2 regions of the Rhizobium sp. BK529 genome follow, and region 2 is predicted to be linked to the other one. Evidence: predicted binding sites of a transcription regulator. Region 2 holds the regulator's gene; the other holds the start of a gene.
What was found. The regulator PhoB, encoded in region 2, activates phosphate uptake and scavenging genes when phosphate is short. The targets are predictions, from matches to a motif close to TGTCATNNANCTGTCAT.
Positions count from the first base shown of each region.

Region 1: the regulator PhoB is predicted to act here: its motif matches at 2,956-2,972, upstream of pstS (phosphate ABC transporter substrate-binding protein PstS).

Region 1 covers NZ_JACIAU010000001.1:1,958,587-1,964,023, reverse strand. The annotation lists gene FHX08_RS09915 (BA14K family protein) at 9-503, shown strand; gene FHX08_RS09910 (cupin domain-containing protein) at 1,009-1,353, shown strand; gene FHX08_RS09905 (MarR family winged helix-turn-helix transcriptional regulator) at 1,364-1,840, opposite strand; gene FHX08_RS09900 (SDR family NAD(P)-dependent oxidoreductase) at 1,993-2,796, shown strand; gene pstS (phosphate ABC transporter substrate-binding protein PstS) at 3,087-4,109, shown strand; gene pstC (phosphate ABC transporter permease subunit PstC) at 4,198-5,175, shown strand; gene pstA (phosphate ABC transporter permease PstA) at 5,178-5,437, shown strand, end outside.
Region 2 covers NZ_JACIAU010000001.1:2,919,460-2,924,896, reverse strand. The annotation lists gene pstA (phosphate ABC transporter permease PstA) at 1-525, shown strand, start outside; gene pstB (phosphate ABC transporter ATP-binding protein PstB) at 540-1,355, shown strand; gene phoU (phosphate signaling complex protein PhoU) at 1,400-2,113, shown strand; gene phoB (phosphate regulon transcriptional regulator PhoB) at 2,342-3,025, shown strand; gene FHX08_RS14705 (pyrroline-5-carboxylate reductase) at 3,151-3,939, opposite strand; gene FHX08_RS14700 (GcrA family cell cycle regulator) at 4,239-4,769, opposite strand; gene FHX08_RS14695 (aspartate aminotransferase family protein) at 5,193-5,437, shown strand, end outside.

The sequences.
Region 1 (5,437 bases), 960 kb from region 2:
GAACAGTCATGAATAAGCTAGCCACGGCAGCGTTCGGCTTGGTCATAGTTGTTCCCGGCGTCACGCCAGCTCAGGCGTTTCCGGCAATTAACCCACCCAGGATCGAAGTACAGCAACAGGTAGAGCCCGTGCAATGGCGTCACGGAGGGGATGGCCACTGGAACGGCGGCTATCACGGTGGTTACCACCATCACCATGGATCAAACTGGGGCTTGGCCTTGGGTGGCTTAGCTCTTGGTACGATTATTGGTGGCGCGTTGGCACAGCCGTATTACGGCTCGTACTATGACACGTATTATGGCTCTCCCTACGGCTATTACGGCCGGCCTTATAGCTATTACCAGCCTTACTATTACCGGCCGTATCGATATGCACCTTCGGCCTACTACGCAGGAGGCAGCCACGTGCGTTGGTGCTATGCGCGATATCGTTCGTACAGGGCATTCGACAACACCTACCAGCCTTATTACGGCCCCCGTCGCCAGTGCTTAGGACCCTATTGAGGGCAGGGAATGCGGAGATGTAGGGGGCGGAACGAGGCGCTTTTTGCAGTGGCTTATGCAAGTTTCGCCAGATCGGCTCCCCCTCCGTCTGAGAATTTAAACGCTGGGGCGATGTATAGCATATGTCAGGCAAAAGCGGCGACCGCCTGTGCCTTGTTAGCCTCTCAGAGCCAGATGCCAAACTGGTTCGGTGGCGAAAAGTCCTTTATCCCGATCCTCGGCCAATCGCATCTCCTATCAAACTGGAGTTTGGAGACGGTGCGGTGGCAAGTTGGGTCCGTCCTGAACGCATAACCTGGAAGGGAGATGTAGCGACTTGGCGACATGCCGAACAGCATGCAAATCGTCAATGCGGCACAAAAAGGCTTCATGGATGCCTCCCTTGTGGTTTAAGGCAGGCATTGTCCCATAGAGCAAGGCTCTCGCACATATATCCATTTGTGCTAATACTGCGCCGGGGCGACACGCCATGCGCCTGCGAAGGACATTGAGGAACAGGGTGACCATGGCAAACGCGATCCCCTTCGAGATCAAGAGCCTCGAACCGGAATTGGGTGCTCCCGCTGCAGAGCGCATCATTTCCGGCGATCCGCAATTCCGCACCTGGAATCTCGAAGAGGCCGAAGGCGGTCTCTACGCGGGCATCTGGGAGGCGACACCGGGCAAATGGCGTATTGTCTATGAGGAATGGGAATATTTCAGCATCCTCTCCGGCCACTCCATCGTCACCGAAGACGGCGGCGAGCCCATTCATCTCAAAGCCGGCGACCGCCTGATCCTCAGACCGGGCTTCAAGGGAACCTGGGAAGTCGTTGAAACGACTCGCAAGGATTATGTGGTCCGCCTCTAACGTCGCGTCATCAGTCTTTGTCCGAGCCGGCCCGGAAACGGCCGGCGAAATCCTTCGAGGCGATCAGGTTCAGTGTGTCGCGCAGCGCCTTTGCCTGCTCCTCGCCGAAGAGGCGCTCGAAGCGTTCGTGCGCCTCCCGCCAGAGCCGGGTCGCTTCCTGCCACTTTTCGATGCCTGCTTCCGTCAGCTTCACGCGCTTGACGCGGCGGTCCTTCCCGTCGGGCACGAGTTCCACCATTCCGTCGCGGATCAACGGCTTTAGCGTGTGGCCGAGGGCCGACAAGTCCATCACCATGCTCTCGGCCAGAACCTTCAGCGATGAACCGGAATTCATGTGGATCTGCGTCATCAGCGTATATTGCGTGCCCCTGAGACCGCTCGCATCGATGAGGTCGTCATAGAGCTGACCGAGCTGCCGTGTCGCGCGCTTCAGCGCACTATTGCTGCAGACCTGCCAGCCTTCGAAGCTCTTCGTCCGTTCATTCATCACCATTCTCCTGCGGCCGATGTCTCCAGCATATCGACGGGCCGTCAATCTCAGCTGCCGTTTATTTTTCATTGCGCCTCTTGCGCAAGATCGGCTTTCTTCCTCATATAGTGGCATATGCCAGTAAATTCCAATCGCGAAAGGATGGAACCATGTCTGCCTCTACTCCCGGAACTGCCCTTATTACCGGCGCCTCTTCGGGCATCGGCGCAACCTATGCCGACCGGCTTGCTAAACGCGGCTACGATCTTCTGCTCGTCGCTCGCGACGTCACGCGCCTGAATGCGCTTGCTGAAAAGCTTTCGGCAGAGCAGGGCATCAAGGTGGATGTGCTGCCGTCCGATCTCACCAAGCGTGAGGATGTACGCAAGGTCGAACAGCGCCTGCGTGCAGATGAGGCCATCACGCTTCTCGTCAACAATGCCGGCATCGGCCCGAAGGGCACGCTGCTCGAAGACGACATCGACTATCTCGAAACTATGATCGAACTGAACGTCATCGCCGCAAACCGGCTTGCCGTTGCTGCCGCCCAGACCTTTGCCGAACGCGGCAGGGGCGCAGTCATCAACATCGCCTCCGTCGTTGCCTTCATCCCCGAGCGTTTCAACGGCACCTACAGCGCCACCAAGGCCTTCGTACTGAATCTGACTCATGCGCTGAATGCCGAAGCCGGCCCGAAGGGCGTCAAGTTCCAGGCAGTCTTGCCGGGGCTGACCCGTACCGAGATCTTCGAGCGTGTCGGCGGCTCCTTCGACCGCTTTCCACCGTCCATGGTGATGGATGTGACGGATATGGTGGATGCCGCTCTCGCCGGCTTCGACCAGGAAGAACTGATCACCATTCCCTCGCTGCCTGAAGTCGCCGATTTCGACGCATTCACGGCTGCTCGCCACAGCCTCGGCCCGAACCTTTCTCACGACAAGCCGGCCGTCCGTTACGGCATTTCGAAATCCTGATTGCGACATTTCCTAAAAGGGCTGCGGCAATCAACCGCAGTCCTGCGGCATTCGGGCCGCACCTCCTCGTTAAGACTTTGTTAACGCGCGATTCATTCGGAAACTCAGTGACTTCAGCAACTTATGCACACCTTTGCATTCTGCTTCGATGTCACAAACTGTCATCAAACTGTAATAATAGACGCCTAGCCCCCTTCCCGTGACGAGGAAATCAGCGCCCTCGATAGTGGACACCCCCTCCATGGCGCCGAGCCTTGTCGTCCTTTCATTCCATCAGGGAAGAGTCGCGAATGCTCACCAAGAAACTTCTTTCGGCCTGCCTCGGCGCTGGCCTGGTTGCCGCTCTGGCAGTCTCGGCTTCTGCTGCCGAAATTACCGGCGCTGGCTCCACCTTCGTCTATCCGGTTCTTTCGAAGTGGTCGGCAGACTACAACAAGGAAACCGGTGACAAGCTGAACTATCAGTCGATCGGTTCGGGTGGCGGTATCGCCCAGATCAAGGCTGCAACGGTTGACTTCGGCGCCTCTGACGCCCCGCTCAAGCCGGAAGATCTGACGGCTGGCGGCTTCGGCCAATTCCCGCTCGTTGTCGGCGGCATCGTTCCCGTCATCAACGTCAAGGGCATCAAATCGGGCGAACTGAAACTCTCGGGCAAGGTTCTCGCTGACATCTACCTCGGCAACGTCACCAAGTGGAACGACAAGGCCATCGCCGACCTAAACCCGGGCCTGAAGCTGCCCGACAGCCAGATCGCCGTTGTTCACCGTTCGGACGGCTCGGGCACCTCTTTCAACTGGACGAACTTCTTCTCGAAGGTCAATCCGGACTGGAAGTCCAAGGTCGGTGAAGGCACCGCCGTCAACTGGCCGGTCGGCATCGGCGGCAAGGGCAACGAAGGCGTTGCTGCTTACGTCACCCGCGTTAAGGACTCGATCGGTTACGTCGAATACGCCTACGCCCTGCAGAACAAGCTGCCTTACGTTCTCGTCCAGAACGCTGCCGGCCAGTATCCGAAGCCGAACGCTGAAAGCTTCTCCGCTGCCGCTGCTAGCGCAGAATGGGGCAAAGCTCAGGATTTCTACCTGATCATGACCAACGCTCCGGGCGAAAAGGCCTGGCCGATCACGGCGACCACCTGGGCCATCATGTACAAGGAGCCGAAGGACGCTGCTCGGTCCAAGGCTGCTTTCGCCTTCTTCAAGTGGGCTCTCGAAAAGGGTCAGAAGGAAGCTTCGTCGCTCGATTACGTCCCGCTTCCGGACTCTCTCGTGAAGCAGATTGAAGACTACTGGACGGCCTCCTTCAAGGGCTGATCCTGACGAAACTGCGGTCGGGGCGGGAAGCTTGGCTTTCCGCCCCGAATGCCTTTGACACCCCCTCAAAGCAGCAGAGCGTACGGATATGAGCGAAGCAATGGCATCGCTGCCCGCCAACACCGCGGGCGTTAAACGCCGCGATGGCGCCGCAGGCGATCGTATTTTTTACTGGATAGTTTTGGGCTGCGGCCTGTTTGTTCTTGCCGCCCTTTTGGCAGCGGCGATCTCCATGGCCATGGGCGGGCTTCTTGCCTTCCGCACCTTCGGCTTCGGCTTCCTGACCGGCACGGAATGGGATCCGGTTGCCCAGCAGTTTGCGGGACTCGTGCCGATTTATGGCACCCTGGTTACCTCCGCATTGGCCATGATCATCGGCGTTCCCGTCAGCCTCGGTATTGCAGTGTTCATTACTGAAGTTGCGCCTCGCTCCGTCCGTGGACCGATCGGTGGCGCCGTCGAGCTCCTCGCCGGCATTCCCTCGATCATCTACGGCATGTGGGGCCTTTTCACGTTCGCTCCTTTCATGTCCGATTACGTCCAGCCGGTGCTGATCGACTGGCTCGGCCCGATCCCGGTGATCGGCGCCCTGTTCTCCGGCGCCCCGCTCGGCATTGGCATGCTGACGTCCGGCATCGTGCTGGCGATCATGATCATTCCCTTCGTCTCTTCGGTCATGCGTGACGTCTTCCTGGTCGTTCCCGCACAGCTGAAGGAATCGGCCTATGCGCTGGGGTCGACCAAATGGGAAGTGGTGCGCGACATCGTCATTCCGCACACCCGCACCGCCGTCGTCGGTGGCATCTTCCTTGGCCTCGGCCGCGCGCTCGGCGAAACCATGGCGGTGACCTTCGTACTCGGCAACACCCATAACATCGCGGTGTCGCTGATGGAGCCGGGTACTTCGATTGCCGCGACGCTCGCCAACGAGTTTGCCGAGGCTTCCGATGACCTTTACAGGTCGTCGCTCGCAGCCCTTGGCCTCATCCTCTTCGTTGTCACCTTCATTGTTCTGGCAGCCGCCAAGCTCATGCTCGTGCGCATGGCAAGACAGAGGGGAGAGTAACCATGGCTACCTATTCAGGTTCTCTCTACCGCCGCCGCCAGATTGGCAGCATCATCGCGCTGACGCTTTGCGGCATCGCCACCGTCCTTGGCCTCGTCTTTCTGGTCTGGATCCTCTGGACGACGCTGGTACATGGCCTGGCGGCGCTGAGCCCCACGCTTCTCACGGAAATGACCCCGCCGCCTGGCGAAGATGGCGGTGGTCTCGCCAACGCTTTCATGGGCAGCCTGCTAATGGTCGTTCTGGCTGTCATCATCGGCAC
Region 2 (5,437 bases):
CTCGCCGCGGTTCCCTCGATCGTCTACGGTCTGCTCGGCCTGTCGGTCTTCATCAACTTCGCCGGCCTGCCGCGTTCGGCGTCGCTCGTCGGTGGTCTGGTGCTGACGCTGATGACGCTGCCGACGATCATCATCGCGACGCGTGCAGCGCTCCGCGCCGTGCCGCCGTCGATCCGCTCGGCGGCGCTGGGCCTCGGCGCTTCGAAGATGCAGATGGTGTTCCACCATGTGCTGCCGCTCGCCATGCCCGGCATTCTGACCGGCACGATCATCGGCCTTGCCCACGCACTCGGCGAAACCGCGCCGCTGCTCCTGATCGGCATGGTCGCGTTCGTCGCCCAGGCGCCGACCACTCCGCTCGATCCCTCCACCGCACTTCCGGTTCAGGTCTACATGTGGGCCAACGAAGCCGAGCGCGCCTTCGTGGAAAGAACCTCGGGTGCCATCATCGTCCTGCTCCTGTTCCTGATCGTCATGAACATCGGAGCTATCCTCTTGCGTCGTCGCTTTGAGCGCCGCTGGTAAACGGAGTAGAGATCATGAACATGTTGACGGAAGCAGCAGTTGAGAAGGCGCTGGACCAGAAAATGAGCAACGTCCCGTATAAGATGATCGGTCAGGATGTCTCCGTTTATTACGGCGAAAAGCGCGCCCTTTTCGATGTCAATCTGAACATCCGCGAAAACACCGTGACCGCCCTGATCGGCCCGTCCGGCTGCGGCAAGTCTACCTTCCTTCGGTCGCTGAACCGCATGAACGACACGATCGACGGCTGCCGCGTGACCGGCAAGATCACGCTCGACAGCGACGACATCTACGATCCCGACATCGACGTCGTCGAACTCCGCGCCCGTGTCGGCATGGTGTTCCAGAAGCCGAACCCGTTCCCGAAGTCGATCTACGAAAACGTCTCGTATGGCCCGCGCATTCACGGCCTCGCCAAGTCCAAGGCAGACCTCGACCAGATCGTCGAGTCCAGCCTGCAGCGCGCCGGCCTCTGGAATGAAGTCAAGGATCGCGTGCATGAATCCGGCACCGGGCTTTCCGGCGGCCAGCAGCAGCGTCTGTGCATCGCACGCGCCGTCGCCGTCAGCCCGGAAGTCATCCTGATGGACGAGCCCTGCTCGGCGCTCGACCCGATCGCAACCGCCAAGGTCGAAGAGCTGATCCACGAGCTGCGTGAAAACTACACCATCGTCATCGTGACGCATTCCATGCAGCAGGCCGCGCGCGTATCACAGCGTACAGCCATGTTCCACCTCGGCAACCTGGTCGAGGAGAACGACACCGACAAGATGTTCACCAACCCGGACGATCCGCGTACCCAGGACTATATCATGGGCCGGTTCGGCTGAGTTTGGAGATGTGAAGCCTTCCCGATTTTCGAGGACAAAGCCCCATGGCATCGACACATATTTTCTCTGCTTACGATGACGACCTGAAGTTCCTGTCCCGGCGCATTGCCGAGATGGGCGGCCTTGCCGAACAGATGGGTGCCGACGCTGTTCGCGCGCTCGTCAACGGTGACACCGCGCTCGCACAGAAAGTCATCTCGGACGACGTGATCCTCGATCATGCCGAGCGCGAAATCAACGACAAGGCGATTGTCACGATCGCCCGTCGCCAGCCGATGGCCTCCGACCTTCGCGAGATCATGGGTTCGATCCGTATCGCCGCCGACCTCGAGCGCGTCGGCGATCTCGGCAAGAACACGGCCAAGCGTGTCATCGCCGTGCAGAGCACCGGCGTTCCGCGCAAGCTCGCCCGCGGTCTCGAGCATCTTTCCGAACTGGCGCTCGTCCAGCTCAAGGAAGTGCTCGACGTCTACACGACGCGTTCGGCCGACAAGGCAAAGTCGATCCGCGAGCGCGACGATGAAATCGACGCGATGTACACCTCGCTGTTCCGCGAACTCCTGACCTACATGATGGAAGATCCGCGCAACATCACGAGCTGCACGCATCTTCTCTTCTGCGCCAAGAACATCGAGCGCATCGGCGATCATGCGACCAACATCGCCGAGACGATCTACTACATGGCAACCGGTTCCCAGCCGGAGGGCGAGCGTCCGAAGGACGACAGCTCCAACACCGTCGGCGCAGTCACGGAGTAATCCGGACCTGCCCATTGCATGCGCGCCCTCGCCGGGGGCGCGCAGAAAGCATGTCGCGCAAAAGTGTGCAGCGGTTTTGCGATAACGACATGCGAAAAAAGCTTACAGCGCGGCAGCGGATCCGAAGGATCGCGACACGCTTTAGGTGCAGCCAATTCCGAGTTTCTGCATGGTCCCTTGTTTAAATCACCCCCGGTTTAAGGATCATGCATTAGGAGACTGACACGCATGATCCCAAGAGTTGCAGTTGTTGAAGATGAAGAGGCACTCAGCGTGCTTCTCCGCTACAACCTCGAAGCGGAAGGTTTCGAGGTGGATACGATCCTCCGTGGCGACGAGGCGGAAATCCGGCTTCAGGAGCGCACGCCGGACCTGCTCATCCTTGACTGGATGCTGCCGGGCGTTTCCGGCATCGAGCTCTGCCGCCGACTGCGCATGCGACCGGAGACCGAGCGCCTGCCGATCATCATGCTGACGGCACGCGGCGAGGAAAGCGAGCGCGTTCGCGGTCTCTCGACCGGCGCCGACGACTATGTCGTCAAGCCCTTCTCCACGCCGGAGCTTGTCGCCCGCGTCAAGGCGATGCTGCGCCGCGCCCGTCCCGAGGTTCTCTCCACCGTTCTGAAGTGTGGAGATATCGAGCTCGATCGCGAAACCCATCGCGTTCATCGCAAGAGCCGCGAAGTCCGCCTCGGTCCCACCGAATTCCGCCTGCTGGAATTCCTGATGTCATCGCCGGGCCGGGTCTTCTCCCGTTCCCAGCTTCTGGACGGCGTCTGGGGCCATGACATCTATGTGGACGAACGCACCGTCGACGTCCATGTCGGCCGCCTGCGCAAGGCGCTGAACTTCTCCAACATGCAGGACGTCATCCGCACCGTCCGCGGTGCGGGATATTCCATGGAAGCTTAATCCGAGTGATCGGAGGTCCAGACGGGTCGCCCGCTTGACGGGCGGCCTGTTTGTCTATGTGGAACTCCCAACTCCTAATGAAAGCCGACACCCAGCGCCGAAGCGAGCCTCGAAAGAACCTGCTTTTACAGGCGGATGCGCGCAAGAATTCGATCAAGAGCCTTTTGCAGAGCCGCCATGCCGCCGAACGCGCGAAAGTCTTCGAGCACCTGTTCATTCAATCCGCCCTTGGTCGAATGCTCACCGATGAGCTCGTCGAAACTCGCCATAGGTTTTGAACGGGCGGCATGGGCGAGGCCGGAAAACAATTGACGGAGGTAGGCGTCGCCAGACGGTCCCGAAAGCCCCTGGCTCTGCAGCCAGGTCGACGTCGCCTCAAGGATGCCGAAATAGCTGGCCATCAGGCAGCTCGCCACCGCGAGAAGTTCGAACTCAAGTTTGTTTTCAACCTGGATCGCCGTTCCGAGCGCCGAAAAGAGGGCGTGGGAAACTTCGTCGGGCGGGTAGATCGCAGTCGCCCCCTGAAGATCTGCGACGAACGGAAGTGGAATTGCCAGGCTTAGGCGAACCGGTGGATCGATCCACGCCAGCAGTTGATCCATTGGCGTGGCCGCGACAAAGCTGATGACATGGTGGCCCGGCCGAAATCGGAGCGAGCGGACGACCTCCTCGGCAATTTGCGGCCTCACGGCCAAAAATGCGAGATCGGAGCGGTCGAGGACATCCTGATTGCTTAAAGCGATCGACACATTCTCGTTTGCCGCCGCGAGACGGGCGGCGACGCCTGCGTTACGCGGTGACAGCACGATCGGTGTGTCGCGAAACGCTGTCTTGCCCAATCCGGTGACGACGGCCTCTGTAATCGTGCCCGTCCCGACGAATCCCATTGTCATGCGCTTCGGATCGATCTCCATTGGCACCCCTGAGCGACTGTTTGCGCCGTGCTACTCGACGAGAATACCGCATCTGGATCAGAAAATCGCGCTACAGCGCCATGACGACCGTTCCATGCCGGTCGAGGCTGAAACGCATCGGTGATGTTGGCCACATAAGTTCGCATTGTCAGGCATGGTGGAAGGCCGGCAGAGCTCGGCCTTCGAACGACCGTGGCCGGGAGCCGTTTTCCCGCGCTCCTGTGCCGGCTAAAAAAATCACCCCTCCGCGCATCGGCGAGGAGGGGTGACGGTACGTTTGGTCTGTTGGAGGTCGCCGATCAGGCGACCCGGACAGCCTTGCGGCGTTCGCTGACCGGCTGATAGGCGAGGCGCGCATGATAGTTGCAGTAGGGCGATGAATCCGGGGAGTCGCAGCCGCAGAAGTAGAAGTCGTCCTTCAGCGGGTCGCCGACCGGCCACTTGCAGGTGCGCTCTGTCAGCTCCGTCAGTCCGAGGCGACGGGAGATCGGCACGACCACGTTTGCGGCCGGCACGTAGTCCATCTCCTCGACGGTTTCGATCTCGATCTCTTCCTTCAGCATCGTTGCGCCCTGCTGGCGCGTCACGGTGCGGGTGGCGATGCGAGATGTATAGTTCGGAGCGCGCGGTGCCGAGGTATTGCGCTTCGGCGCACGCGCCGTGGTTGCCGTACCGCCGGCCTTGGCGCGGCCGGGAAGACTGAGCCGGTGAACCTTGCCGATAACAGCGTTTCTACTCACCCCGCCAAGCTGCGCAGCGATCTGGCTGGCGCTCAACCCCTCCGACCAAAGCTTCTTGAGCTTCTCGACACGCTCGTCTGTCCAGTTCATGCCCTGTCTCCGCCTTTGCGTTGGTGATGGCAGAATCCCTCACCGTTGCCTCGGAAGCTTCCGAAGCAAGAAACGCCTGATAAATTTAGGTGACTAGTTCCGCCGCATGCAGTCTAGTAATTGAACTTTAACCTAGTGTGAGCCTGACTCTGTGACAAGAGTCGCAGGAATCGGATGAATCCGAATTCGTAGTTTTCCCCAACTTGCTTCCCGAGCGAGTCATTTCTGCAACATTAGCTGTTGATAGACCTGTAAAGCCGATTGCCTGCTTGACGCATGCGCTAAATCCTCAGTTTTGTTGACATTGCAGTGCGAAAAGTAAATAGTGCTCTCGGCCGCCGAAAGGCGGCATTTTTGATTTTTCGGGCCTGGTTTTGTTAGCCGGAGTCCGTTGTCTCATAACCTGTTGCAGGAGTTCGCGCCATGGCTGAAGCCTCGCCGCTTTATGATACCTATTCTCGTGCCCCGTTGCGGTTCGAGCGAGGTGAGGGCGTCTGGCTGATCACCGAAACCGGCGAACGATATCTCGATTTTGGCGCAGGCGTCGCTGTCACGTCAGTCGGTCACGGCAACCCGCATGTCGTGGCTGCTCTCAAGGATCAGGCCGACAAGGTCTGGCACCTGTCGAATGTCTATGAAGTGCCTGGTCAGGAGAAGCTTGCCAAGCG